Regions from separate parts of the Streptomyces pluripotens genome, predicted to be linked through region 2. Evidence: riboswitches for the same ligand, from Rfam matches in the RefSeq annotation. Region 2 holds a riboswitch; each other region holds the start of a gene.
What was found. A riboswitch is a leader RNA that binds a small molecule or an ion and turns the genes downstream of it on or off. The one in region 2 is predicted to bind cyclic di-AMP.
Positions count from the first base shown of each region.

Region 1: it holds a riboswitch for cyclic di-AMP, as region 2 does, so the genes downstream of both, LK06_RS20280 (C40 family peptidase) here and LK06_RS12750 (transglycosylase SLT domain-containing protein) in region 2, are expected to answer to the same signal.
Region 3: it holds a riboswitch for cyclic di-AMP, as region 2 does, so the genes downstream of both, LK06_RS28790 (M23 family metallopeptidase) here and LK06_RS12750 (transglycosylase SLT domain-containing protein) in region 2, are expected to answer to the same signal.

Region 1 is NZ_CP021080.1:4,470,747-4,474,549, reverse strand. It holds gene pcrA (DNA helicase PcrA) at 1-1,903, opposite strand, end outside; cyclic di-AMP (ydaO/yuaA leader) riboswitch at 2,166-2,336, shown strand; gene LK06_RS20280 (C40 family peptidase) at 2,393-3,340, shown strand; gene LK06_RS20275 (hypothetical protein) at 3,479-3,803, opposite strand, start outside.
Region 2 is NZ_CP021080.1:2,866,974-2,870,776, forward strand. It holds gene LK06_RS12745 (polyprenyl synthetase family protein) at 151-1,161, opposite strand; cyclic di-AMP (ydaO/yuaA leader) riboswitch at 1,759-1,940, shown strand; gene LK06_RS12750 (transglycosylase SLT domain-containing protein) at 1,944-2,432, shown strand; gene LK06_RS12755 (HAD family hydrolase) at 2,631-3,443, opposite strand; gene LK06_RS12760 (FAD-dependent oxidoreductase) at 3,632-3,803, opposite strand, start outside.
Region 3 is NZ_CP021080.1:6,495,838-6,499,640, reverse strand. It holds gene LK06_RS28800 (TetR/AcrR family transcriptional regulator) at 1-55, shown strand, start outside; gene LK06_RS28795 (SGNH/GDSL hydrolase family protein) at 194-979, opposite strand; gene LK06_RS28790 (M23 family metallopeptidase) at 1,272-2,183, opposite strand; cyclic di-AMP (ydaO/yuaA leader) riboswitch at 2,188-2,340, opposite strand; gene LK06_RS28785 (alpha-galactosidase) at 2,649-3,803, opposite strand, start outside.

The sequences.
Region 1 (3,803 bases), 1.6 Mb from region 2:
CACCGTCGCCCTCGTCCGGAATCTGGTCGGAGTCGGCGACCAGGGCGACCTGCTCAAGGAAGTCGGCGAGTGTACTCTCCCGGTCTTCCCCGCGCTCCTGTTCGAACTCCAGGGCGACGGCCGCGAGCTCCTGCAGGTTCTCGATGCGGGTCTCGTCCTGCGGATCAGTAGAGGTCTGCAACTCAGCCAGGTAGCCAGTGCGTTCGAGGACCGCCTCCAGGATGGTGGCCGGCCCCGCGCCGGACTCCACGACGGTACGCAGTTCCTCCATCAGCGTGTTGAACCGCTTGACCGCGTTGGTGGAGCGCGCGGCCATGCCATATGCCTCGTCCACACGCTTGAGCGCCTGCGGGAAGCTGATCCTCTCGCGTTGGGAGAGGGCGTCGATCATCGCCTCCGCGCGCTCACCGATGCCCCGTTTGGGCACGTTGAGGATGCGGCGCAGTGGCACCGAGTCCTCGGGGTTGGCGAGGACACGCAGATAGGCGAGGACGTCCCGGACCTCCTTGCGCTCGTAGAAGCGGACCCCTCCGACCACCTTGTAGGGCAGGCCGACACGGATGAAGACCTCTTCGAAGACACGGGACTGTGCATTCGTGCGGTAGAAGACGGCGATGTCGCCCGCCCGGGCCTCGCCCGCGTCGACCAGGCGGTCTATCTCGTCTGCGACGAACTGGGCCTCGTCGTGCTCGGTGTCGGCGACGTACCCGGTGATCCGTGCGCCCTGGCCCGCGTTGGTCCACAGGTTCTTCGGGCGGCGGGACTCGTTGCGTTCGATGACCGCGTTGGCGGCGGACAGGATGGTCTGCGTGGAACGGTAGTTCTGCTCCAGCAGGATCGTCGTCGCGTTCGGGTAGTCCTCCTCGAACTGGAGGATGTTGCGGATCGTCGCACCGCGGAACGCGTAGATCGACTGGTCCGCGTCGCCCACCACGCAGAGCTCGGCGGGCGGGAGGTCGTGCTCGCTGGGGGGCGCACTCTCGTCGTGCTCGCCGGTCCCGACGAGCTCGCGAACCAGCGCGTACTGGGCGTGGTTGGTGTCCTGGTACTCATCGACCAGGACGTGCCGGAAGCGGCGACGGTAATGCTCGGCGACGTCCGGGAAGGCGCGCAGCAGGTTGACCGTCGTCATGATCAGGTCGTCGAAGTCGAGGGCGTTCGCCTCGCGCAGCCGCGACTGGTACAGGGCGTAGGCCTGGGCGAGGGTCTTCTCGAAGCCGTCGTTGGCCTGGGCGGCGAAGTCCTCCTCGTCGATCAGCTCGTTCTTCAGGTTGCTGATCTTGGCGCTGAAGGACTTGGGCGGAAAGCGCTTGGGATCGAGGTCCAGGTCGCGGCAGACCAGGGCCATCAGGCGCTTGCTGTCAGCGGCGTCGTAGATCGAGAACGACGACGTGAATCCGAGTTTCTTCGACTCCCGGCGCAGGATGCGCACACACGCGCTGTGGAAGGTCATCACCCACATCGCGCTCGCACGCGGGCCGACGAGCCGCTCGACCCGCTCCTTCATCTCGCCCGCAGCCTTGTTGGTGAAGGTGATCGCGAGGATCTGGCCCGGGTGGACATTCCGCTCGGCGAGCAGGTGGGCGATGCGATGGGTGAGCACGCGGGTCTTGCCGGAGCCTGCGCCGGCGACGATGAGCAGTGGCGAGCCGGCGTGCACGACTGCGGCACGCTGGTTCTCGTTCAGCCCCTGCAGCAGCGCCGCCGGGTCGAGCACGGGGCGCGGGGCTCCGCCGCGGTAGTGGGCGTCCCGGTCCTGCGGCACGTCGAACTTCCCGCCGAACAGATCGTCCGGAAGGGGCTCCGGAGCGTGATCGCCCTCGGGCGGTGGCGGGGGTTCCTCCTCGTGCCCGCGCGGGGGCTGGAGGTCCGCCAGGAAGCTGTCGTCAAAGAGGCTGCTCATCGCTCTACGAGTCTAGGGCGCCGCACCGACAACCGGTCGCCGTCCCCCGAACCCGGCCGGATTCCCGATGGGTCGATCTTCACCGCCCGGGCACCGATCAGCCCTTCACGCTGCGCAGGTACGTGATCACCCGTGCGCGAAACCATCCTCAGGTCACGGAAATGTATCGGACATACCGCTCACCAACCTTCACAGAAGTCACACGAGTTGGCTAAGTTGCCGTCAGGCCGCACGACCCCCTTCCGGCGAACGTCGCCGGGCCGCACGGCCTCCGCCGAGTCCGGCGCGCCCGCACGGGTGCCCGGAGCCGGGGACCCACCGATCCTGGGGTGAATCGGCCGAATCCCACCTGGGATGACGCCGTAGGGCAACCCTTCCGAAGCACCCGCCCGAACCCGACAGCTAACCCGGCAGGCGGCACATTGGAAGGAGTCGCCTCCCTTGGCGTCGCACCGCAAGACGCGCCCCGGCGGGACCCACGGAGCGGGTGTGCACACCCCCTCTCCCGCCGCTCTCGCCACCGCCACCCTCGCGTCGGTGGCCGTACTGCCCCAGCCGACCCCGGCGGCACCCGCCGGTGACGGCGGGCCCAGCCCGGAGGAGATCGAGAAGAAGATCGACGAGTTCTACCGCCGGCCCGACTCGGCGCCGGAGGGGGAAGCGGCGGCCCTGCAGCGGCCCCGGTCCGGCGAACCGCACGGGGAAGGCGCCCGGCGCGCGGGCCGGCGCACCAAGGCCCGTGACGGGCTGGGGCCCTTCGCGACCACCCAGGATTCGGCCACCGCTCTTCTCGCGGAGTACCCGCAGGATCACTTCGCCCAGAACCTGGTGATGAACCGGCTGGCCTCACGCGTGCGGGACGCCGCCGATCGGGGCAAGGCCACCAGGAGCCCGGAGACGCCGACGGCTTCGCACTACGACGTGAAGACCGCCAAGGCCGACGTCCAGCACAAGCTCGCCACCGCGCGTGAACTCCTGGGCCGCCTGGTGGCCCGGGAGCACGGACCGACGGCCGCGGCCGGACAGCGCGGTCGGGAGGATCCGGCGCCGCGGGGCCGCGCCTCCTCCGTCTCCCAGGCCACGCGGGCCGACAGGGCGGTCGTCTTCGCCCGAGCCCAAATCGGCAAGCCGTACGTCAGCGGTGCCAGCGGTCCTGGCTCCTACGACTGTTCCGGCCTCACCCAGGCCGCCTGGAAGGCCGCCGGTGTCACCCTCCCCCGTGGCGCCCGAGAGCAGGCCGCCGCGGGTACCCCGGTCTCCCCCGATGACGCGCGCGCCGGTGACCTGGTCTTCTTTCATGACGACTGCAGCCACGTGGGACTCTGCACGGGCAACGGCAGCATGATCCACGCCCCGAAGCCCGGCACGTACGTCTGCGAGGAGTCCCTCGACCACGGTGGCGAGTCGACCGTCCACCACGTGGTGCGTCCGGCCTGACCCCGCCGTCTGCACGTACCCGCGCCCATGCGCGTCGCGCGGGTACGGCAGGGTCTCCGAGCGCGCGGGGCGTCGCATCCGGTGCTCGCGGCCGGCTCGACGGCACGGGCGGGCGGCCGTGGAGTGCGCGGTCGAGTGTCAGGTCCACAGGACGGCGATGAAGATGTTCACCGTGGTCAGCAGGCCGACCAGCCCGAAGAGGCCCTTGTCGATCCGCTCCTCGTCGCGCTTCACATAGACCAGCCCGAGGATCACGATCAGCAGCGCCAGCTTCACACCAATCTTGACGGTGTTGACCGGATAGCCGTGGGCCTGGTGGAGGCCGACCAGGGCGACTCCGGTGACGAGCATGGTCAGGGCACCATGGAGCATCCCGGGGACGAACCGGGCCGTGCCCTGGCCTATCGCCTTCATCTGGGTGAGAAAACCGCCGAGTAGCGCCGCGATGCCGATGATGTGCAGG
Region 2 (3,803 bases):
GGTGATGTCCCTGGTCTCCATCTGACCAGACCGGCCGTGAGGAAGCGTCAGTCCTCGGAGGCAACTCCGTCTACGCCTGCGGTATGACACGCAGGTGTGGCGGCTCGGGGTCCCGTAGGGGTCGTGCACGGCACCGTCCCGCGCGGGCCATCAGCCGGCGCGGTGCACCACCGCGTCGCACAGCTCCGTCAGCGCCGCCTTGGCGTCGCAGTCCGGCAGCGGCGCCAGGGCGGCCCGCGCCTCCTCCGCGTACCGGACGGTGTCCCGGCGGGCCTGTTCCAGCGCGGGGTGCGCGCGCAGCGCGGCCAGCGCCTCGGAGTGCCGGGTGTCGTCGCTGAGGTCGGAGTCCAGCAGTTCGCACAAGGCGACGTCCTCGGGCAGCCCCAGCCGGGCCGCCTGCTCGCGCAGGTGGAGCACGGGCAGCGTCGGGATACCCTCCCGCAGGTCGGTGCCGGGGGTCTTGCCGGACTCGTGGGAGTCGGAGGCGATGTCCAGGACGTCGTCCGCGAGCTGGAAGGCGACCCCAAGACGTTCGCCGTACTGGGTGAGCACGTCGACGACCTGCTCGTCGGCGCCGGACATCATGGCGCCGAACCGGCAGGACACCGCCACCAGCGCGCCCGTCTTGCCGCTGAGCACCTCCAGGTAGTGCTCGACCGGGTCGCGGCCGTCCACGGGACCTGCGGTCTCCAGGATCTGACCGGTGACCAGCCGTTCGAAGGCGAGCGCCTGCACCCGGACGGCCTCCGGGCCCAGGTCGGCGAGGATCTGGGAAGCGCGAGCAAAGAGGAAGTCACCGGTGAGGACCGCGACGGAGTTGTCCCAGCGGGTGTTGACACTGTCCACGCCACGTCGCACGGCCGCTTCGTCCATGACGTCGTCGTGGTAGAGCGTGGCGAGGTGGGTCAGCTCCACGACGACCGCGGACGGCACCACGCCCGGCGCGGACGGGTCACCGAATCGCGCCGCGAGCATGACGAGCAGCGGCCTGAACCGCTTCCCGCCGGCCCGCACGAGGTGCTGTGCGGCCTCGGTGATGAAAGGGACCTCGCTCTTGGTGGCTTCGAGCAAGCCTTCTTCGACAGCCACCAATCCGGCCTGGACATCGGCTTCCAGCGCCTGGTCCCGCACGTTCAGCCCGAACGGCCCGACGACGGTCACGAGAGGTCTCCTGTCTGCTGGTGCCTGCTGGCGATTACACGGTTTGTCGATAGGTCGCTGCCCTCACTCAAGTCAGCGTATCCGGTCCGGTTTCGATCACCGATAGCGCCCACCGGTCCAGCCCGGGCGGTATTGGATCATGATCGCTATGGTTTTGATCGGTTGATAAGAACGGACATTCGTTGACTTAGCGGCAATACATTCACTTTGTCGCGAAATGTGTGATAAGTGGAGTAACGCCCACACCGCCACCAGAGCCTCACATCACAGACCCCACCCTCACCCGGATCCGGATCCGGATCCGGTACGAATACCCCGAACACCCCGAATACCCTGAATACCCCTTGTCTGATTTGCTGCACTTTGCCATTTCGTGAGTTGAGTCACGCACCATCATCGTCCCACTCCGGCCGCCGACGCCCCTTCTCCCTCTACCCGTCGGCGAGTTGGGGGCAGACGGCCGAAAAGGATCAAGCACCCCATAACGCGCAGACCAAGGTCAAATAGTGCGTTGTGTGAATCCGGCACTTGTTCCCGACATGTGCCCTCGCATACGTTCCCGGCCGTCGGGCGGACGCCGAATCCTGCCGCCGCCCGCGTAACCCATCGACGAACTCATTCGTACGGCAGGAGCGGGGGACCCAGGTAAGTCGCCTGACCGGACGGCACATGCCGCACCGGAACGGCTAGGGGTGAAGCCGTGCCTCCTCCAGGGCACGGCCGGGCACCTCCCCGCCCGAACCCGACAGCTCACCTCGCAGGCGTCGGAGAGGAACTTCCCCATGCCTGCTGCCGCTCAGTACCGCCGTTCCCGGAACAACCGGCTCGTCCGCACCCTCGCCGTGCTCGGCACCAGCGCCGCCGTCCTCGCGGTGCCGCTCATCGGCGCCACGTCCGCCTCCGCGGCCACCGGTCCTGCCACGGCGGCGGCCACCACCATCGCCGGGTACCCGAACAACCTCGACGGCTGGATCCGTGAGTCCCTCGCGATCATGGCCCAGAAGGGCATCCCGGGCACCTACAACGGCATCTACCGCAACATCATGCGGGAGTCCTCGGGCAACCCCCGCGCCATCAACCTCTGGGACTCCAACGCCGCCGCGGGTACCCCGTCCAAGGGCCTGCTCCAGGTCATCGACCCGACCTTCGCCGCGTACCACGTGGCCGGCACCTCGTTCGACCCCTACGACCCGGTCGCCAACATCACCGCCGCCTGCAACTACGCGGCCGCGCGGTACGGGTCGATCGACAACGTGTACGGCGCGTACTGACAGCCGGCAGAGCGGCGCGTCGCCGCTGCCCCACCGGCACACCCCCGTTGCCCCACCGGCGCCCCACCACTGACGGACCGGCGCCCCACCGCTGACGGACCGGTGCGCACCGGCACCTGACGACCCGGTGCGCACCGGCTTCCCGTCGGACAGCGTCGCGCTGATGCGCCAGCCAGCCGGTCAGCTGGTTCAGCTGGTTCAGCCGGCGAGGAAGAGTCTTTCGAGGACGACGGCGACGCCGTCGTCCTCGTTCGACGAGGTGGTCTCGTCGGCCACGGCCTTCAGTTCGGGATGGGCGTTGGCCATGGCGATCCCGTGCGCGGCCCAGTCGAACATCGGGATGTCGTTGGGCATGTCACCGAAGGCCAAGGCCCGTTCGGGACCAGTGCCGAGATGCTCGGCGGCCAGCGCCAGCCCGGTCGCCTTGGTCACCCCGCGCGGCTGGAGTTCCACGGTTCCCGGCCCCGACATGGTGACCGTCGCCAGCGAGCCCACCACCGCGCACGCCACGGCCGCCAACTCGTCATCGGACAAGGTGGCATGGCGCAGCAGCACCTTGCTGATGGGTTCGCACCACAGGTCGTCGCGGCGTCCGACCCGCACCGCGGGCAGGGTCGGGTGGGGCATCCGATATCCGGGTTCGATGAGCGTGAGCCCGTCCACACCGTCCTGGTCGACGGCCGCGAACACCTGCCCCACTTCGGCCTCGATCTTGCCGAGCGCCGTCTCGGCCAGCTCGCGGTCCAGCCGGACCGACCACAGCAGGCAGTCGTTTCCGGCGTCGTAGACCTGGGCCCCCTGCCCGCACACCGCGAGGCCCGCGCAGCTGAGTTGGGCCAGCAACGACCGCACCCGCGGGGCCGGGCGGCCCGTCACGACGAGGTGCCGGGCTCCGGCCCGCGCCACCCGGGCGAGCGCGGCGAGAGACCGGTCGGAGACGGTGTCGTCGCCGCGCAGCAGCGTCCCGTCCAGGTCGGTCGCGATCAGTGCATATGCGGGGGTGGGTGCCATGATCAGAGAATACGGACACCGCAGCCCCGCCGACTTCACTGTTCTGCCGCGCACTTACGCACTGCTCGGCCTCAAGTGAGGCCCGCGAGCCCCTCGATGGCGGTGAGGTTGCGGTTGAACGCGTCGGTGAGCGGGGTGGTGAGACGCCGAAACGGGAGCCGTGCCCGGCCCAGGCGGCTTCGCCGCCTTCAGCCATGGGCTGCGGCCAGGTGCTCCGCCAGCCGCGGGGAGGCGAACTCGGTGCCGCAGACAAAGCGCATCACCGGGCCGTAGGAGGACGCCGCCGAGAGGCCGGTGAAGTACAAGCCCGGTACGGAGGAGACGTACCCGGGTCCCAGTTTCGGCGTACCGCGGCTCACC
Region 3 (3,803 bases), 3.6 Mb from region 2:
ACTGGCCCGCGAACTGGGTTTGGAACGGCAGGCGTTGACCGAGCGACGACGGTGAGCGCAGGCGCACCGTCCGGATACGGTGCGGCCCACAGCGACGGGATGCACGGCGACCGCGCCGTGCTGGACCACGCGCGTGGGCACGGCCGCGGGCCCGGACCACGCCCGCCCGGTCCGGGCCCGCGGCCTGCGGGTGTCACGCCACGGAGGCGATCCGCGTCCTGATGTCGTCGGGCGACAGCGCGCCCTTCGCCGTCACGTGATCGCCGGAGGACTCGCCGCGCAGCCGGCGGCCGATCCACGGCACGAGGAACTCACGGGCCCACTGGACGTCATCGCGCCGTACCTCCAGAGTTCCCCGGGGTGGCAGCGGTGGCCACGGCTGTTCCGGATCGGCCGGGACGTCGAGGCCGAGGACCTGGCCGGCGCGCAACGCCACGCGCGTGTGGCCCTCGGGGGAGAGGTGCAGCCGGTCGCTGTCCCAGGCCCTGCGGTCCTGCACGGACTTGAGGGACCACAGGTCGAGGACGGGGCAGCCGTAGCGGTCGGCGATGGCACGCACGTGTCCGTTGTAGGTGGCTATCTTGCCGCGCAGATGCTTGAGCACAGGGACGCCACGAGTGTCGAAGCCGGTCGTCACCATCACCGTGCCCGCAGCCTCGGTGAGCCGGACCACGGCCCGCTCGAACCGCTCGGCCACGTCGTCCGGGTCGGTACCGGGGCGGATGATGTCGTTGCCGCCCGCGCAGAGGGAAATCAGGTCCGGGGCCAGCTCGACGGCTCTTGGGAGTTGATCAGCCACGATCTGGTCCAGCAGCTTCCCGCGCACGGCGAGGTTGGTGTATTGGAAGTCGCCCTCGGGACGCCGGTCTGCGAGCAGCACCGCGAGCCGGTCGGCCCAGCCCACGAACGCCCCGTCGGGGCCGGGATCGCCGACGCCCTCGGTGAAGCTGTCCCCCACCGCTGCGTACGACCCGATCACTGATCTGTTGTCATTCTTCGAATCGTCAACCACATCGGACCATGATTCACCTCCGGATGTGACCTACGCGACCGTAGGCAGGGGTTGACGGGCGGTGAGATGAGCCACTCCCTGGTGTGGTGCGATCCAGGAATACGGCCACCTCTGAACGCGTTGAATGCGTGATCGCCGCGCCAGGGGGGTGCCGGAGGTATCGGAGGCCGGCCCCCGAACATCGGAGGCCGGCCCCCGGTTCGAGACCCGGGCGAGTGGTCCAGGACAGGAGGGTCGCGTAGCTGGGGCGGGAGATTCCTCAGCCCACTGCGACGCCGTGCTGGCGCAGGTACCCGACCGGATCGACGTCGGAGCCATAGTTCGGCGTGGTGCGGATCTCGAAGTGCAGGTGCGGGCCGGTCACGTTTCCGGTGGCACCGGACAGGCCGATCTGCTGGCCTTCGGACACCGTTTGGCCGGCCGAGACGGAGAGCTGGGAGAGGTGGGCGTACTGGGCGTAGTAGCCGTCGTTCAGCCTGATGACGACCTGGTTGCCGTAGGCACCTCCCCAGCCGGCCGCGACGACCGTGCCTGCGGCCACGGCCTTCACGGAGGTGCCGGTCGGGACGACGAAGTCGACACCGGTGTGGTAGCCGCTCGACCACATGCTGCCGGCCACGTGGTAGCCGGTGCCGATGGCGGCACCGGTCACCGGGAGGGTGTAGCCGGTGGAGGCGGCTGTCACGGCGGTGGAGCCGGATGACGGGGAGACCGGAGCCGCCTGCGACGTGGCGGACCGCGGGGCGCCCGGGGACGCTGAGGTCCCGGTGGTGTGCTGGGGGGTGGCGGACCCGGTACGGGCCTGCGCGCCGAGCGTGAGCCTCAGGCCCGGGTGGATCAGCGACGGGTCGCCGCCGATGGCCTGCCGGTTGTCGTCGTAGAGCCGGTGCCATCCGCCACGGACATGCTGCCTGTCGGCGATCACCGAAAGGCAGTCGCCGGGCTTCACCGTGTAGTGACGCACACCTGGACTCGGCTGGGCGGCCTCCTTCACCACAGTCGGAAGGGATCGCATGGCCCCGGCGGAAACGGACTGCGACGCGGGGGCCGCGTGCGCTCCGGTGGCCCCGATGAGCGGGAGGGCCAGCGCGGCCCCGCCGGTTCCGGCGGCAGCGACGGAGCGGGAAAGACGCTGGGTCTTGGGACGTCGGTGCTTACCCTTCGCGGGCATGGCGCATTCCTCTCCGGCGCCTGCGAGGTCAGCTGTCGGGTTCGGGCTGGAGCTGCCCGGCCGCGGTGTGCGGCTGCACCCCTGGCCTGTCACGGAGACCGGACAGGCAGTCGTACCTGGTGGGTCCCCCGCTCCTGCCGAACACGGGTCAAGTGTGGGGACTCCGGGCGGCGGCAGGACTCGGCGTTCCGTCCGGATTGGTGGCGAACGTAAGGGAGTGGGACGCACGGAAACAAGCAGCCGGTTCCCGCCGGTCACGAATCCGGTGATCAAAGACGGAAACCACCGTCACTCTCCGTGAATTCCCGCCGCCTACGTCCTTGCAATTCCCCTTCAAAACAAGCGAATTACAGAAACATGACACACGACGTACGGTCACGAATATGATGCTCCTCACGCAACGGCGCACCATGACCCCCTATTCCATGGCGAGTTAGAGCGAAGGCTGCAATTCGGGTAGAAAGCTCAGATGCGACGCAGACGGAGAACCGTCGCATCCAGGTCGCCACGCAGCCCGGTTCGCAGTCCGCCATGGAGCAGGACAGCGCCCCTGTGCACTTCGCCCGTTTCGCGGCATTCATAGGAAGCCGTCGGATCGAGTCCCCGCAACCGCAGCGCTGGAACCGGCTCGCCATAGCCCTGCGCCTGCAGCCAGGCCAAGATCACGACCTCCTGCCCCAGGACGTACTGGACCGCACTCAGCCCGCCCGTCGGGGGCCTGAGCCGGTACAGCTCGCCACGCTGGACCACCGGACGGATCCGCTTGTACAGCTCCACCCACAGCCGGGCCTCGGCCAGCTCCTCCGCACTCCACCGCACCAGGTCGCCACCCACGCCGAGCACCCCGGCCATGGCGCTGACGAAACGGAACCGCAGCGTACTCACCCTGCCGTTGAGCTGGGTATTCGGACTGTCCGTGACCCAGGCGGCCATGACCCGGGCGGGGTGGATCTGACTGAAGCCGTACTGAATGACCAGCCGGTCCAGTGGGTCGGTGTTGTCGGAGGTCCACACTTGGTCGGTGCGGCTCATCACTGCGAGGTCGATCCGGCCACCACCACCGGAGCAGGACTCGAAGGCGACCGCGGGGTGGGCCGCGCGCAACCGGTCCACCAGGGCGTACAGGGCACGCACGTGGTCCACCCACAGATGCTGCGGATACGGCTCCCCGGGCCAGCCGGCATCGGTGAAGCAGCGGTTGAAGTCCCACTTCACATAGTCGATCGGAGCACTCGACAACAGTGCGTCCAACTGCTCCCACAGATATTCCTGGACGTCCTCTCGGGCCAAGTTGAGGACGAGTTGATTGCGCAGCTCCGTCCGCTTACGTCCCATTTGGTATTGCACCCAGTCCGGGTGGGCGCGATAGAGATCGCTGTCCGGATTGACCATCTCCGGCTCGACCCAGACACCGAACTGCATGCCGAGTCCATGTACCTGGTCGGCGAGGGGCTTGAGGCCGCGCGGGAAGCGGTCGGGGGCGGCGGTCCAGTCACCGAGCCCGGCGCGGTCGCTGGTGCGGGCACCGAACCATCCGTCGTCCACCACGAACAGCTCGACGCCGATGCCGGCGGCCCGGCGGGCCAGGGCGGCCTGTTGCTCCTCGCAGATGTCGAAACC